DNA from 2 places in the Kitasatospora sp. NPDC058218 genome. Region 2 is predicted to be linked to the other one. Evidence: predicted binding sites of a transcription regulator. Region 2 holds the regulator's gene; the other holds the start of a gene.
What was found. Region 2 encodes HrcA, which represses chaperone genes, less so after heat shock. Its sites were predicted from a motif close to TTNGCACTCNGNNNNNCNGAGTGCNAA; they were not measured.
Positions count from the first base shown of each region.

Region 1: ACFVYI_RS26905 (FmdB family zinc ribbon protein) is a predicted target of HrcA. The motif match lies at 3,013-3,039, and genes of this name have one in related genera.

Region 1 covers NZ_JBHVWC010000045.1:73,594-79,875, forward strand. Annotated here, with positions in the region: gene ACFVYI_RS26895 (potassium/proton antiporter) at 1-1,092, shown strand, start outside; gene ACFVYI_RS26900 (MFS transporter) at 1,516-2,781, shown strand; gene ACFVYI_RS26905 (FmdB family zinc ribbon protein) at 3,051-3,377, shown strand; gene mscL (large conductance mechanosensitive channel protein MscL) at 4,079-4,498, shown strand; gene ACFVYI_RS26915 (hypothetical protein) at 4,511-4,789, opposite strand; gene ACFVYI_RS26920 (sigma-70 family RNA polymerase sigma factor) at 4,973-5,944, opposite strand.
Region 2 covers NZ_JBHVWC010000034.1:24,410-30,691, reverse strand. Annotated here, with positions in the region: gene ACFVYI_RS21785 (S41 family peptidase) at 1-1,293, opposite strand, end outside; gene ACFVYI_RS21780 (16S rRNA (uracil(1498)-N(3))-methyltransferase) at 1,399-2,148, opposite strand; gene dnaJ (molecular chaperone DnaJ) at 2,236-3,375, opposite strand; gene hrcA (heat-inducible transcriptional repressor HrcA) at 3,452-4,486, opposite strand; gene htpX (zinc metalloprotease HtpX) at 4,749-5,669, shown strand; gene ACFVYI_RS21760 (hypothetical protein) at 5,700-6,282, shown strand, end outside.

The DNA.
Region 1 (6,282 bases), on a different contig from region 2:
GATGCGGCCGCCGTCTTCTCCGTCCTGCGGATGGTGCCGCTGCCGCACCGGCTGACCGGGCTGCTGGAGGCCGAGTCCGGCTTCAACGACGCACCCGTGGTCATCCTGGTCGTCGCCTTCGCCACCACCGGCGAGCTGGACTCCTGGTACGTCCTGGTCGGCACGATCGTCGCCGAGCTGGCGATCGGCGCGGCGGTCGGCCTCGCGGTCGGCAAGCTGGGCGCGTTCGGGATCAAGCACGTCGCGCTGCCGTCCTCGGGCCTCTACCCGATCGCCGTCCTCGCGCTCACCGTGCTCGCCTACGCCGGCGGCGCGCTGCTGCACGGCTCCGGCTTCCTCGCCGTCTACATCAGCGCGGTCATCCTGGGGAACGCCAAGCTGCCGCACGGCCCGGCCGTCCGCGGCTTCGCCGACGGCCTGGCCTGGATCGGGCAGATCGGCATGTTCGTGCTGCTCGGCCTGCTCTGCACCCCCGAGACCATGGGCTCGGCCGTGGTGCCCGCGCTGGTCATCGGCGCCGTGCTGGTCTTCCTGGCCAGGCCGCTGTCGGTGGTGCTCACGCTCACGCCCTTCAAGCTGCCCGGCCGCGAGCAGGCGCTGCTCAGCTGGGCCGGGCTGCGCGGGGCGGTGCCCATCGTGCTGGCCACCATCCCGATGGTGTCGGGCGCGCCGATGGCCCAGGACGTCTTCAACATCGTCTTCATCCTGGTCGTGGTCTTCACCCTGCTCCAGGGCCCGACCCTGCCCTGGGTCGCCAAGTGGCTGAAGGTCTCCGAGGGCTCGATGGGCCAGGACCTCGGCATCGAGTCCGCCCCCCTGGAGAAGCTGCACGGGCACCTGCTGTCGGTGGCCCTGTCGCCGGCCTCCAGGATGTCCGGCGTGGAGATCGGCGAGCTGCGGCTGCCCGCCGGCGCGGCGGTGACCCTGGTGGTCCGGGAGGGGAGCAGCTTCGTCCCGGACAAGGCCACCGTGCTGCGCGGCGGGGACGAGCTGCTGGTCGTCACGACGGACGAGGTGAGCGAGGCCGCGGAGCGGCGGCTGCGGGCCGTGGACAAGGGCGGCAAGCTCGCGGGCTGGCTGTACGGTCGGTGACCATGGGGGCTTCGCCCAGCGTTCACCTTCCCTTGGCGGGACAGATTTGGATGTCCTCTGTATTGTGGGGGAAAGCGCGTCATCTACGCGCGTATACGCTTGACGATTGACACACCCCAGCATCTGTCTGAAGCAGAGTTGGCGCGACCGCTCGGCGGCCGCGGCCCGGATCTCGGTAACCATGCCGAGCCGGCCCGGTAACTACCCCGGTCGACGCGCGAGAGGACGACTCTCGGCGCCGTCGGGGCCACCCCATGCCCCTTCCGCGCTACCAGGCAGCAGGAAGGACCGACCGTGACGGCCCGCCGAACGGTCGACAACACCGCGGACACCCGCGCCGCCCTGGCCACGCACCCGGACACCGAGCCGGGCGCCGAGGCCGCCACCGACCGGGGCGCACCCGCCCGCGTCGGATACGGGGCACTGCTGCGCACCCCCGGGGCCCGGACGTTCCTCGCCCCCGCCTTCGCCGCGCGACTCCCGTACGCGATGCTCAGCCTGGGCATCGTCCTGCTGGTCCTGGACACCCACGGCTCGTACGGCACGGCCGGCAGCGTGGCGGCGGTCTCGGCCGTCGCCCAGGCCTTCGTCGGGCCGCAGACCGGCCGGCTGGCCGACCGCTACGGCCAGGCCGCCGTGCTCGTCCCGACCGTGATCGTGCACGCGATCTCGGTCGGCGCGCTGATCGCACTGGCCCTGGGCCACGCCCCGGTCTGGACCCTCTTCCTCGCCGCCGCCCCGGCCGGCGCCAGCGTGCCGCAGGTCGGCGCGATGGTCCGCTCCCGCTGGGTCGCCAAGCTCTCCGCGGAGAGCACGGAGGCTCCCGCCCTCTCCGCCGCCAAGCTGAACACCGCGTTCGCCTTCGAGTCCGTGACGGACGAGTTCACCTTCGTGATCGGCCCGGTGCTCGCCGGCGCCATCGCCACCTCGCTCAACCCCTCCGCCGGGCTGATCGCCGAGGCCGCGCTGACCGTGGTCGGCGGGCTCGCCTTCGCCGCCCAGCGGCGCACCGCGCCGGCCAGGCACCCGCACCAGCCCGGCGTCCGCCGCGTCTCCGCGCTCGCCTCGCCCGGCGTCCGGCTGCTGGCCGGCGCGTTCCTGGGCGTCGGCACCGTCTTCGGCGCCATGCAGGTCTCGGTGACCGCCTTCACCGAGTCGGTCGGACAGCCCGGGGCCAACGGCACCGTGTACGGGATCTTCGCCGGCGGCTCGATGCTGGCCGGCGTGCTGTACGGCATGGTCGCCTGGCGGCGAGCCGCCCGGCACCGGCTGATCGCCAGCTACGCGCTGCTGGTCCTGGGCTGCTCGACGCTCTGGGCGATGCCCAACCTGGTCGCGCTGTCCGTCGCCGGACTGGTCTGCGGCCTGGCCATCGCGCCCACGCTGATCACCGGGTACACCCTGGTCGAGACGCTGGTCGCGGACGGCGCCAAGACCGAGGCCTTCACCTGGCTGACCGGTGCCATCGGGCTGGGCCTAGCGGCCGGGTCCACGGTGGCCGGGCGGCTGATCGACGGGCACGGGCCGTCGGCCGGGTTCCTGGTGCCGATGGCCGGTGCCGGACTGGGCCTGGTCGCGCTGGTCGCGCTGCGGCACCTGCTGGTCGCGCCGGGTACGCCGAGCACGGTGATCGCGTCCGCCGGCGAGCGCGGTCCGGCGCCGCAGCTGGTCGGGGCGGTCAAGGGCTGAGGCGCGGGGGCGCGGGCGCCGGCGGACGCGACGCCGGGTGGGCCCGGGCCTGTTCCTTCCGGGGCGCGGACCTGACCCGACCGGTGGCCTGCCGGGACGCGCGCCCGCTCCGGCCGGTGCCCTCCGGGGCGCGGGCCCGGGGCGGGAACGGGACACTTCGGCGCGCCCCCGACTCATCTCACATTCGAGTCGCTGGACTGATCCAGCGGAATGCCGCATCATTGACCATCGTTAGCACTCATCAGGCGAGAGTGCCAGGAGGAAGACAAGTGCCCACGTACCAGTACCAGTGCACCGAGTGCGGCAACGGCCTGGAGGCGGTGCAGAAGTTCACCGACGAGGCGCTGACCACGTGCCCCGACTGCCAGGGACGACTCCGCAAGGTCTTCTCGGCCGTGGGTGTGGTCTTCAAGGGCTCCGGCTTCTACCGGACCGACAGCCGTTCGTCGTCCAGCAGCTCGGTGGGCACCGGTTCCTCGGCACCGGCCTCGGGCGCGACCTCGTCGAGCTCGTCCTCGTCGGCGGCCTCGTCCTCGTCCTCGGGCGGCTCGACCCCCGCGGCGAGCCCGGCCCCGGCGGCGAAGCCGGCCGGCTGAGTCCAGACTTCGAAAGGCCCGTGGGCCCGCGCCACCGCGCGACCCACGGGCCTTTCGCCTGCCCGGGGGCGGGCGGGTGCTCCCGGGCAGGCCGGCCCGTGACCGGCGATCTCTGACCGCCGGCGGAGCGGGCGCGGCCCAGGGCGGCCTGCGACCGGCACCCGGCGCCCTGGTGTCCTGGTGTCCCGGTGCCTGGCGTCCACCGGGGGCGGCGGTCAGCCGAGCACCAGCCGATTGCCCCGTACGGGTGTACGAAGTTGTCCACAGGGCCGAGTTGTCCACAGGCCTGGGGAAGGGGATTTCGCCGAACTCGCGGGCCGCCCAGAGTGTGCGTCCAAGAGCCGGACCGCTTCTCGGGCCGGCACCCTGCGACCACCGGCGGTGCCCATGTCGACCACGAGCCTCCCCCTGCCGTTCCCGCTGCCGCTCCCCGCTCCGGCCGTCCCACCGCGGCAGGAGGTGCCGTCCTTCCCGCCGATCCGGCGTGGCGGCGGGCGCCTCCACCGGCTCCGCAGGGCCCTCCGGCACCGGCCCGGGGCGCCCGCACTGATCCTGCTCGTGCTGGCGGCCGTGCTGGCCTTCGGGCCCGCGCGGGCGGGTCTGTCCCCGCCGGGCGCCGCGCCGGTGGGCCGGACGGGTTGTCAATCAGGCACCCTCGAAGATCACCCGTAACCGGACAACGACTTCGTCGTTCACGCGGCATGAAAGGCTTCAAGCAATTCCTGCTGCGTGGCAATGTCGTCGAACTCGCCGTCGCCTTCGTCATCGGCGCGGCCTTCACCGCCGTCATCAACGCCTTCGTCAAGGGCGTGATCAACCCGATCGTCGGCGCCTTCGGGGCCAAGGACCTCACGTCCTACAGCTCCTGCCTCAAGGGCCCTTGCGAGGTGAGCGCGACCGGCGAGGTCACGACCGGCATCCTCATCCTGTGGGGCTCGGTGCTGAGCGCCCTCCTGCAGTTCGTGATCACCGCAGCCGTCGTCTACTTCTGCCTGATCCTGCCGATGACGAAGTTCTCCGCCAGGCGCAAGAGCCTCGCCGAGGTCCAGGCGGAGGCCGAGGCCAAGGAGGTCCTCCTGCTCACCGAAATCCGCGACGCGCTGGTCACGCAGCAGCGCTGAGCGCCTTCCCCGTCAGTCGCCGTGGTGCGGCGGGCGCTGGCTCAGGTACCAGTCCAGTCCCCGCACACCGCCCTCCCCCGCTCCCGGGCGCCCGCCCCAGCCGGCGTCGGTGTCGTCGCGGGACTGCTGGTCCAGCGGGTCCTTGAAGACCAGCCGGGCCTTCGCCGCCGCCTCGGTGCCGCCGGTCGCGGCCTTGGCTCCGCCCGCCGTCGTCACGGCCTCCGCCGTGTCCGTCCCGTCCGCGCCGTCCGTCCTGTCCGCGCTGTCCTGCCCGGGCTGCTGCTCGCTCACCGGCCCGCCTCCGTCTCGCACATCGTCCACCCCTCCAGCCTAGAAGCTCCCCACCCCGGTGCTGCCCGGCCTCCCGGCACGCCCCCGGGCCCCGGTGCGGAGCAGTCCACACCGGGGCCCACGACAGCGGCCGCCACCGCTGTCACCGGCGGCGCAAGCACGACCGACCGCGACCGGGAGGCCTCAGGCGGCCTCGAAGCCCGCGTGGTCGGCGATCCGCTTCAACTCGGCCAGCGCATGCTTCTCGATCTGGCGGATCCGCTCACGCGTCAGCCCGTGCTGCTTGCCGACCTCGGTGAGCGTCCGCTCGCGGCCGTCCTCCATCCCGTACCGCGACCGGATGATCGAGGCCGTCCGGTCGTCCAGGCGCCCGATCAGGCCGTCCAGCTCCTCGCGGCGGAGCATGACCATCACGGCGTCCTCCGGGGACGTCGCCCCGGTGTCCTCGACCAGGTCGCCGAACTGGGTCTCGCCCTCGTCGTCGACCGACATGTTGAGGCTCACCGGGTCACGCGCCCAGTCCAGCACGTCCTTGATCCGTGCCTCGGTGGTGTCCAGCTCGGCCGCGATCTCGGCCGGCTCGGGCTCGCGGCCCAGCTCCTTGGACTTCTCACGCTGGACCCGCCGGATCCGGCCCAGTTCCTCGACCAGGTGGACGGGCAGCCGGATGGTGCGCGACTGGTCGGCGATGGACCGGGTGATCGCCTGCCGGATCCACCAGGTGGCATAGGTGGAGAACTTGAAACCCTTGGCGTAGTCGAACTTCTCCACCGCCCGCACCAGGCCGGCGTTGCCCTCCTGGATGAGGTCCAGCAAGGGAAGACCGCTGCGGGGGTAACGCCGCGCGACGGCGACCACGAGCCGGAGATTGGAGCGGATGAAGACGTCCTTGGCGCGCTCGGCGTCCTCGGCTATCGCCTCCAGCTCCTCGCGCTTGACGCCCTTGGGGAGCTCCGCCTCCTCCAGCAGGTGCTGGGCGTACACGCCGGCCTCGATCCGCAGCGAGAGCTCGACCTCCTCGGCGGCATCGAGCAGGGGCGTCCTGGCGATCTCGTCGAGGTACATGCCGACCAGGTCACGGTCGGCCTCAAGGTTGGTCGGGCGGGCCGCGCGAGTCCGGTCGGCCCTGTCGCGAACGACGGCACGGGTGGCCATGCTTGCTCCCTTTGCTGGTGTTGCCGAGGTCTGCCTGCCTGCCCCCGAGAGGGCAAGAATGCGGGCCCCGAGGGGCTCACACGTAACGATCCAACGAACAGATTCCGGACAACATTCCCAAGTCGCTCAGATTCTTCCAGCGATGCAGTATCCTGCCGGATTTCACCGCGATCCTGGACGGAGGGTGACCACTGCGGCACCACAGGTGTCGGCCGGGTGACCGATCCGGAGCGGCCACCGGCGCCGGGCGGCACTCCCCCGGGGGCCACGGCCGCCCACGCGTGGAGCTGCCGGCCCGCCTCTTTGCACACTCTTCACTTTTGTGAACCATCCGACAG
Region 2 (6,282 bases):
CCCGCTGACCTCGCCGTCGGCGCTGCGGTCCAGCTCGTGCACCGTCCCGTCGGCGAGCGTGACCAGCAGCACCCGGCCGTCGTGCGCGCCGACCGCCGCCTGCTTGCCGTCCGGCGAGACGGCCAGCGCGCGGACCCGGCCCAGCTGTCCGGCGGCCAGCCGGCGGCGCTCCTCGCCCAGCACGGCGGGGGCGTACTCGATGGCGTCCTCGCCCTCGGCGTCGGTCACCCAGAGCACGCCCTGCGCGCCGTCCTCGCCGGGCACCACCCGGGCCCGCCGGGCGCGCACGCCGGGCGTTTCGTCCAGCACCCGCGCCGGGCCCTCCCGGTGCGGCAGCCAGTGCACGCTGCCGCGCACCACGACGGCGCCGGCCCGGCCGGTGCGGTCGGGGACGGCGGTCTCCAGCCAGTGCGCGGCCGCCACCGGGCGGGGCCGCCGGCCGGCCCGGGGACCGGAGGGCCGGACGTCCAGCCGGCGCGGCTCGGCGCCGTCGAGGTCGTCCAGCAGCCAGAGGTCGCCCGCCCGGTGCCAGATCACCCGGGTGCCGTCGGTGGTGGCGCCGCGGGCGTAGAAGCCCTCCGCGGAGGTGGTGTGGCGGCGCAGGCCGCTGCCGTCGGGGAGGCTGGAGTAGAGCTCGCCGACGCCCTCGTGGTCGGCCAGGAAGGCGATCCGGGCGCCACCGGGCGCGTCGACCCAGAGCGGCGACTCGATGTGCCCGTCCAGCTCCTCGTGGACGCGGGCGAACTCCTCGGTGCCGATCCAGAGCTTGCCGACCCGGCCGCCCCGGTAGCGCTTCCACCGCGCGGGCTCCGCGCCGGCCGCCGAGAGCAGCAGCACGCGGTCGCCGCCCGGCTCGTGGGCCAGGCCACCGATCGGCCCGTACGGCAGCCGCTGCGGCTCGCCGCCGTCCAGCGGCACGGCGTGCGCCCAGGTGCGGCGCAGGGTGGCCTGCCCGGCGGAGGTGGTGGCGATCGGGCGGCCGTCGGCGGTCCAGCCCTGCAGCTGCGTCTGGTCACTGCCCCAGTACGTCAGCCGGCGGGATGGTCCGCCGTCCACCGGCGCGACGTGCACCTCGGGTGCGCCGTCGCGGGTCGAGACGAAGGCGATGTGCCGCCCGTCCGGCGAGAAGCGCGGGCGGCGGACCGGGACGTGATCGGCCGTCAGTCGCCAGGGCCGGCCACCGTCCAGCGGGGCGAGCCAGACGTCGTTCTCCGCGACGAAGGTGATCAGGTCACCGCGCAGGTGCGGATGGCGCAGGTACGCGCCGGCAGGGGTGCTCGGGGATTCGCTCACAGCGGCACCCTACGCACCCGTCCGGGCGGCGCGCCCCGGGTTTCGCGGAGGCCGCCCCCTACGAGGGACGAACGGGCACCGGGCCCGCGCGGGACGAACGGCCGCTCAGCCCCAGCGGCCGGTGCGGCCCAGCAGCAGGGCGCCGGCGGCCACCCCGGCGGTCGAGGTGCGCAGCACCGAGGGCCCGAGCCGGTACGGACCGGCGCCGGCCTCGGCGAAGGCGGCCAGCTCCTCCGGGGAGACCCCGCCCTCGGGGCCGACCACCAGCACGATGTCCCCGCTGCCGGGCAGCGCGGCGCCGGCCAGCGGCTCGGCACCCTCCTCGTGCAGCACCGCGGCGAGCGCGGCACCGGCCAGGACGGGCACCAACTGCCGGGTGGTCGCGAGCTCGCGGACCTCGGGGAAGCGCAGCCGGCGGGACTGCTTGCCCGCCTCGCGGGCGGTGGCCCGCCACTTGGCGAGCGCCTTGGCGCCGCGCTCGCCCTTCCACTGGGTGATGCAGCGGGAGGCGGCCCACGGGATCACCACGTCCACGCCGACCTCGGTCATGGTCTCCACCGCCAGCTCCCCGCGGTCGCCCTTGGGCAGCGCCTGGACGACGACGATCCGCGGCGCCGGCTCGGCCTCCCGGCGGACCGCGGCCACCGTCACCTCGACGGCGTCCTTGCCGTGGACGGCCGTGACCGTGCCGTCGACCCCGAGGCCGAGCCCGTCGGCCAGGGTCACCGCCTCGCCCGGCTCCAGCCGCTTCACGGCGGCGGCGTGCCGCCCCTCCGGGCCGTCCAGCCGGACCACCGCGCCGGGGGCGGCGGAGGCGAGCTGCGCGGTCTCGACGACGAACACGGGCGCGGTCATGGCGGTTCCTGGGAGTCGGGGGGTACGGGCGGGGGAACGACGGCGCCCGGTGACCCGCCGGAGCGGGGTCACCGGGCGCCGGTGCGGTCAGCGGCCGTTGAAGGCGTCCTTCAGCCGGGAGAACAACCCCTGCTGGCCCGGCGCGAACTGGCCGGACGGCCGCTCCTCGCCGCGCAGCACCGCGAGGCGGCGCAGCAGGTCCTCCTGCTCGGGGTCGAGCTTGGAGGGCGTCTGCACCTCGACATGCACTATCAAGTCGCCGCGGCCGCCGCCGCGCAGATGGGTGATGCCGCGGCCGTGCAGCGGGATCGACTGGCCGGACTGCGTGCCGGGCCGGATGTCGACCTCCTCCAGCCCGTCCAGGGTCTGCAGCGGCACCTGGGTGCCGAGCGAGGCGGCCGTCATCGGGATGGTGACCGTGCAGTGCAGGTCGTCGCCGCGGCGCTGGAAGGTCGGGTGGGTGGTCTCGGCGATCTCGACGTAGAGGTCGCCGGCGGGGCCGCCGCCGGGGCCGACCTCGCCCTCGCCGGCCAGCTGGATCCGGGTGCCGTTGTCGACACCGGCCGGGATCTTGACGGTCAGGGTGCGGCGGGCCCGCACGCGGCCGTCGCCGGCGCACTCCGGGCACGGGGTCGGCACGACGGTGCCGAAGCCCTGGCACTGCGGGCAGGGCCGGGAGGTCATGACCTGGCCCAGGAAGGACCGGGTGACCTGGGAGACCTCGCCCTTGCCGCGACACATGTCACAGGTCTGCGCGGAGGTGCCGGGAGCGGCCCCCTCGCCGCTGCACGTGGTGCAGGTGACGGCGGTGTCGACCTGGAGTTCCTTGGTGGTGCCGAAGGCGGCCTCCTCCAAGGTGATCTCCAGCCGGATCATGGCGTCCTGGCCGCGCCGGGTGCGCGAGCGCGGGCCGCGCTGACCGGAGGCCGCGCCGAAGAACGCGTCCATGATGTCGGAGAAGCCGAAACCGGCCGCGCCCGCGCCGAAGCCGCCCGCGCCGCCGCCGTTGGGCGAGAGGGGATCCCCGCCGAGGTCGTAGACCTGCCGCTTCTGCGGGTCGGAGAGGACCTCGTAGGCGGCGTTGATCTCCTTGAACCGCTCCTGCGTCTTCGGGTCCGGGTTGACGTCCGGGTGCAGTTCGCGCGCCAGGCGCCGGAACGCCTTCTTGATCTCGTCCTGCCCCGCATCCCGTCGGACGCCGAGTACCGCGTAGTAGTCCGTGGCCACCAAATGCTCCGCTTGTTCCGCCTGTAGAAGTGCTTGCGACTGGTACCGGTGTCACCTATGTGACACCGGCCGTTCCCTACGACTCGGCCAGGATCTGGCCCACGTACCGTGCCACCGCTCGCACCGCCCCCATTGTGCCCGGATAGTCCATCCGGGTCGGACCGATCACACCCAGTTTGGCCACGCTCTCGTCGCCCGAACCGTAACCGACGGAGACGACCGAGGTGGAATTGAGCCCTTCGTACGCGTTCTCCCGACCGATCCGGACCGTCATCCCGGCGTCGGCGGTCTCACCCAGGAGGCGGAGCAGGATGACCTGCTCCTCCAGTGCTTCCAGCACCGGCTGGATGGTGAGCGGGAAGTCGTGGCCGAAGCGGGTCAGGTTGGCCGTGCCGGCCAGCATGATCCGCTCCTCGTTCTGCTCGGCGAGCGCCTCGAAGAGCGTCGCCAGGACGACGGTGACGGCCGGCCGGTCCGTCGCCTCGAACATCGCCGGGAGCTCGTCCAGCAGCCCCGGCACCTCGGGCAGCCGCACGCCGACGGCCCGGGCGTTGATCCTGGCCCGCAGGTCCGCGAGGACCACCTCGCCGACCGTGCCCGGGCAGTCGACCATCCGCTGCTCGACCCGGCCGGTGTTGGTGATCAGGACCAGCATCACCTTGGCCGGAGCCAGCGCGACCAGCTCGATGTGGCGCACCGTGGACCGGGAGAGCGAGGGGTACTGGACCACCGCGACCTGCCGGGTGAGCTGGGCGAGCAGCCGGACCGTGCGGGCGACCACGTCGTCCAGGTCCACCGCGCCGTCCAGGAAGTGCCGGATGGCCCGCCGCTCGGGCGCGCTCATCGGCTTGACCTCGGCCAGCCGGTCGACGAACAGGCGGTACCCCTTGTCGGTGGGGATCCGCCCGGCACTGGTGTGCGGCTGGTGGATGAAGCCGTCCTCCTCCAGCGCGGCCATGTCGTTGCGGACGGTGGCCGGGGAGACCCCGAGGTTGTGTCGTTCGACGAGGGCCTTGGAGCCGACCGGCTCCTCGGTGCCCACATAGTCCTGGACGATGGCGCGGAGCACGGCGAGCTTGCGTTCGTCGAGCTGGCGGACCTCACCGGCCATGGGGCACGCACCTCCCTCTTCGCACGTTGTCCGTGGTGACATGTGTCCGTTCTGGCATGTTCCGGGCCGCTCTGGGCGGACCGCGGCTTTGGCACTCTGAACAGACGAGTGCCAGAACCGTACCTGCCAGTGTAAGGCCCGGGTCCGACGGCAGGAACGGTCCCACCGGGGTGATCCTGCCCGCACTCCGCGGCACGCGGGTGATGCCGCGGGCCCGGCCGGGTGGCAGCATCGATAGCGAACGGCGAACGGAGGACCAGCGATGTCGACCTCGGGCCAGCACACCCGCTTCGCACCGGACCGCGGCCTGACCGGCCGGATGGTCGGGACGATGTTCGTGATCGGGCTGCTGTACGTCGGTTTCACCGGCCTGCTGATCGCGCTGCTGCGCGGCGCCTGGCCACTGATCGTGCTGATCTCCGGCGGGCTGTTCGTGGCCCAGTTCTGGTTCAGCGACAAGATCACCGAACGGGCGATGGGCGCCCACCGGGTGACCCCGGAGCAGTACCCCCAGCTGCACGGCACCGTCGACCGGCTCTGCGCGCTCGCCGACATGCCCAAACCGCGGGTGGCGGTCGCCGACAACGACATGCCGAACGCCTTCGCGACCGGCCGCAACCCGCAGAACGCGGTGGTCTGCGTGACCACCGGGCTGCTGCGGCGGCTGGAGCCCGAGGAGCTGGAGGGCGTCCTGGCGCACGAACTGTCGCACGTCGCCCACCGGGACGTCGCGGTGATGACCATCGCCGGGTTCCTCGGGGTGCTGGCCGGGGCGATGACCCGGATCGCGATGTACGGCGGCTTCATGGGCGGCGCCCGCAACAGCAACGACTCCAACGCCGCGATCGCCGCGCTGGTCATCCCGCTGGTGTCGGTCGTGGTGTACGCGATCAGCTTCCTGCTCACCCGGCTGCTCTCCCGCTACCGGGAGCTGGCCGCCGACCGGGCGGCCGCCCAGCTCACCGGCCGGCCCAGCGCGCTGGCCTCGGCACTGACCAAGGTGACCGGCCAGATCGCCGCGATCCCGACCAAGGACCTGCGCCAGGCGCAGGCGTACAACGCCTTCTACTTCGCCCCGGCGCTCAGCGCCCGGGACGCCGCCTCGCAGCTGTTCTCCACCCACCCGTCGCTGGAGAAGCGGCTGGAGCAGCTGGTGAGGATCTCCACCGAGCTCGGCCGCTGAGCCGCCGTACGAACCCCGGAGGGGACCGCCGTGGGAATCCTGGACGCGCTGTTCGGCCGCACCAAGCCCGTCAGGCCCGACCTCGACCAGCTGTTCGGCGTGCCGTCGGCCGCGCTGACCCTGGAGGCGGCGGCCGGCTTCCGGCCGACCGGTGTCGGGTCGGTCTGCTTCGCCTCCGTCGAGGGCGGGGCGTTCGTCGAGGTCGAGCGGCAGGTCCGGGCCCTGCTGGACGCCGACACCGAGCGCGGCGGCGTCCCGGTGGAGGCCTCCAAGGACGCCTACGGGTACTCCTGGCTGCTCGCCCGACACACCCCCGAGGAGCTGCCGGAGCTGGTCAACGACCTGCACGCGGTCAACAGCGAGCTGGAGGCGAACGGCTTCGGCCCGCAGCTGCTCTGCTCGCTGGTGGGCTTCCGCAGCGCCGAGGGGCAGCCGCTGGCGCTGGTCTACCTCTACAAGCGCGGCACCTTCTACCCGTTCGCGCCGGCGCCGGGTGGCGGGGAGAAGCGCAACAGCCCGCTGGAACTGCAGGTCAACGCCATGCTGGGGAACGACCTGCGGCTGGAGAAGGACCTCACCCGCTGGTTCCCGGTCTGGGGCGCGCCGGGCCTGT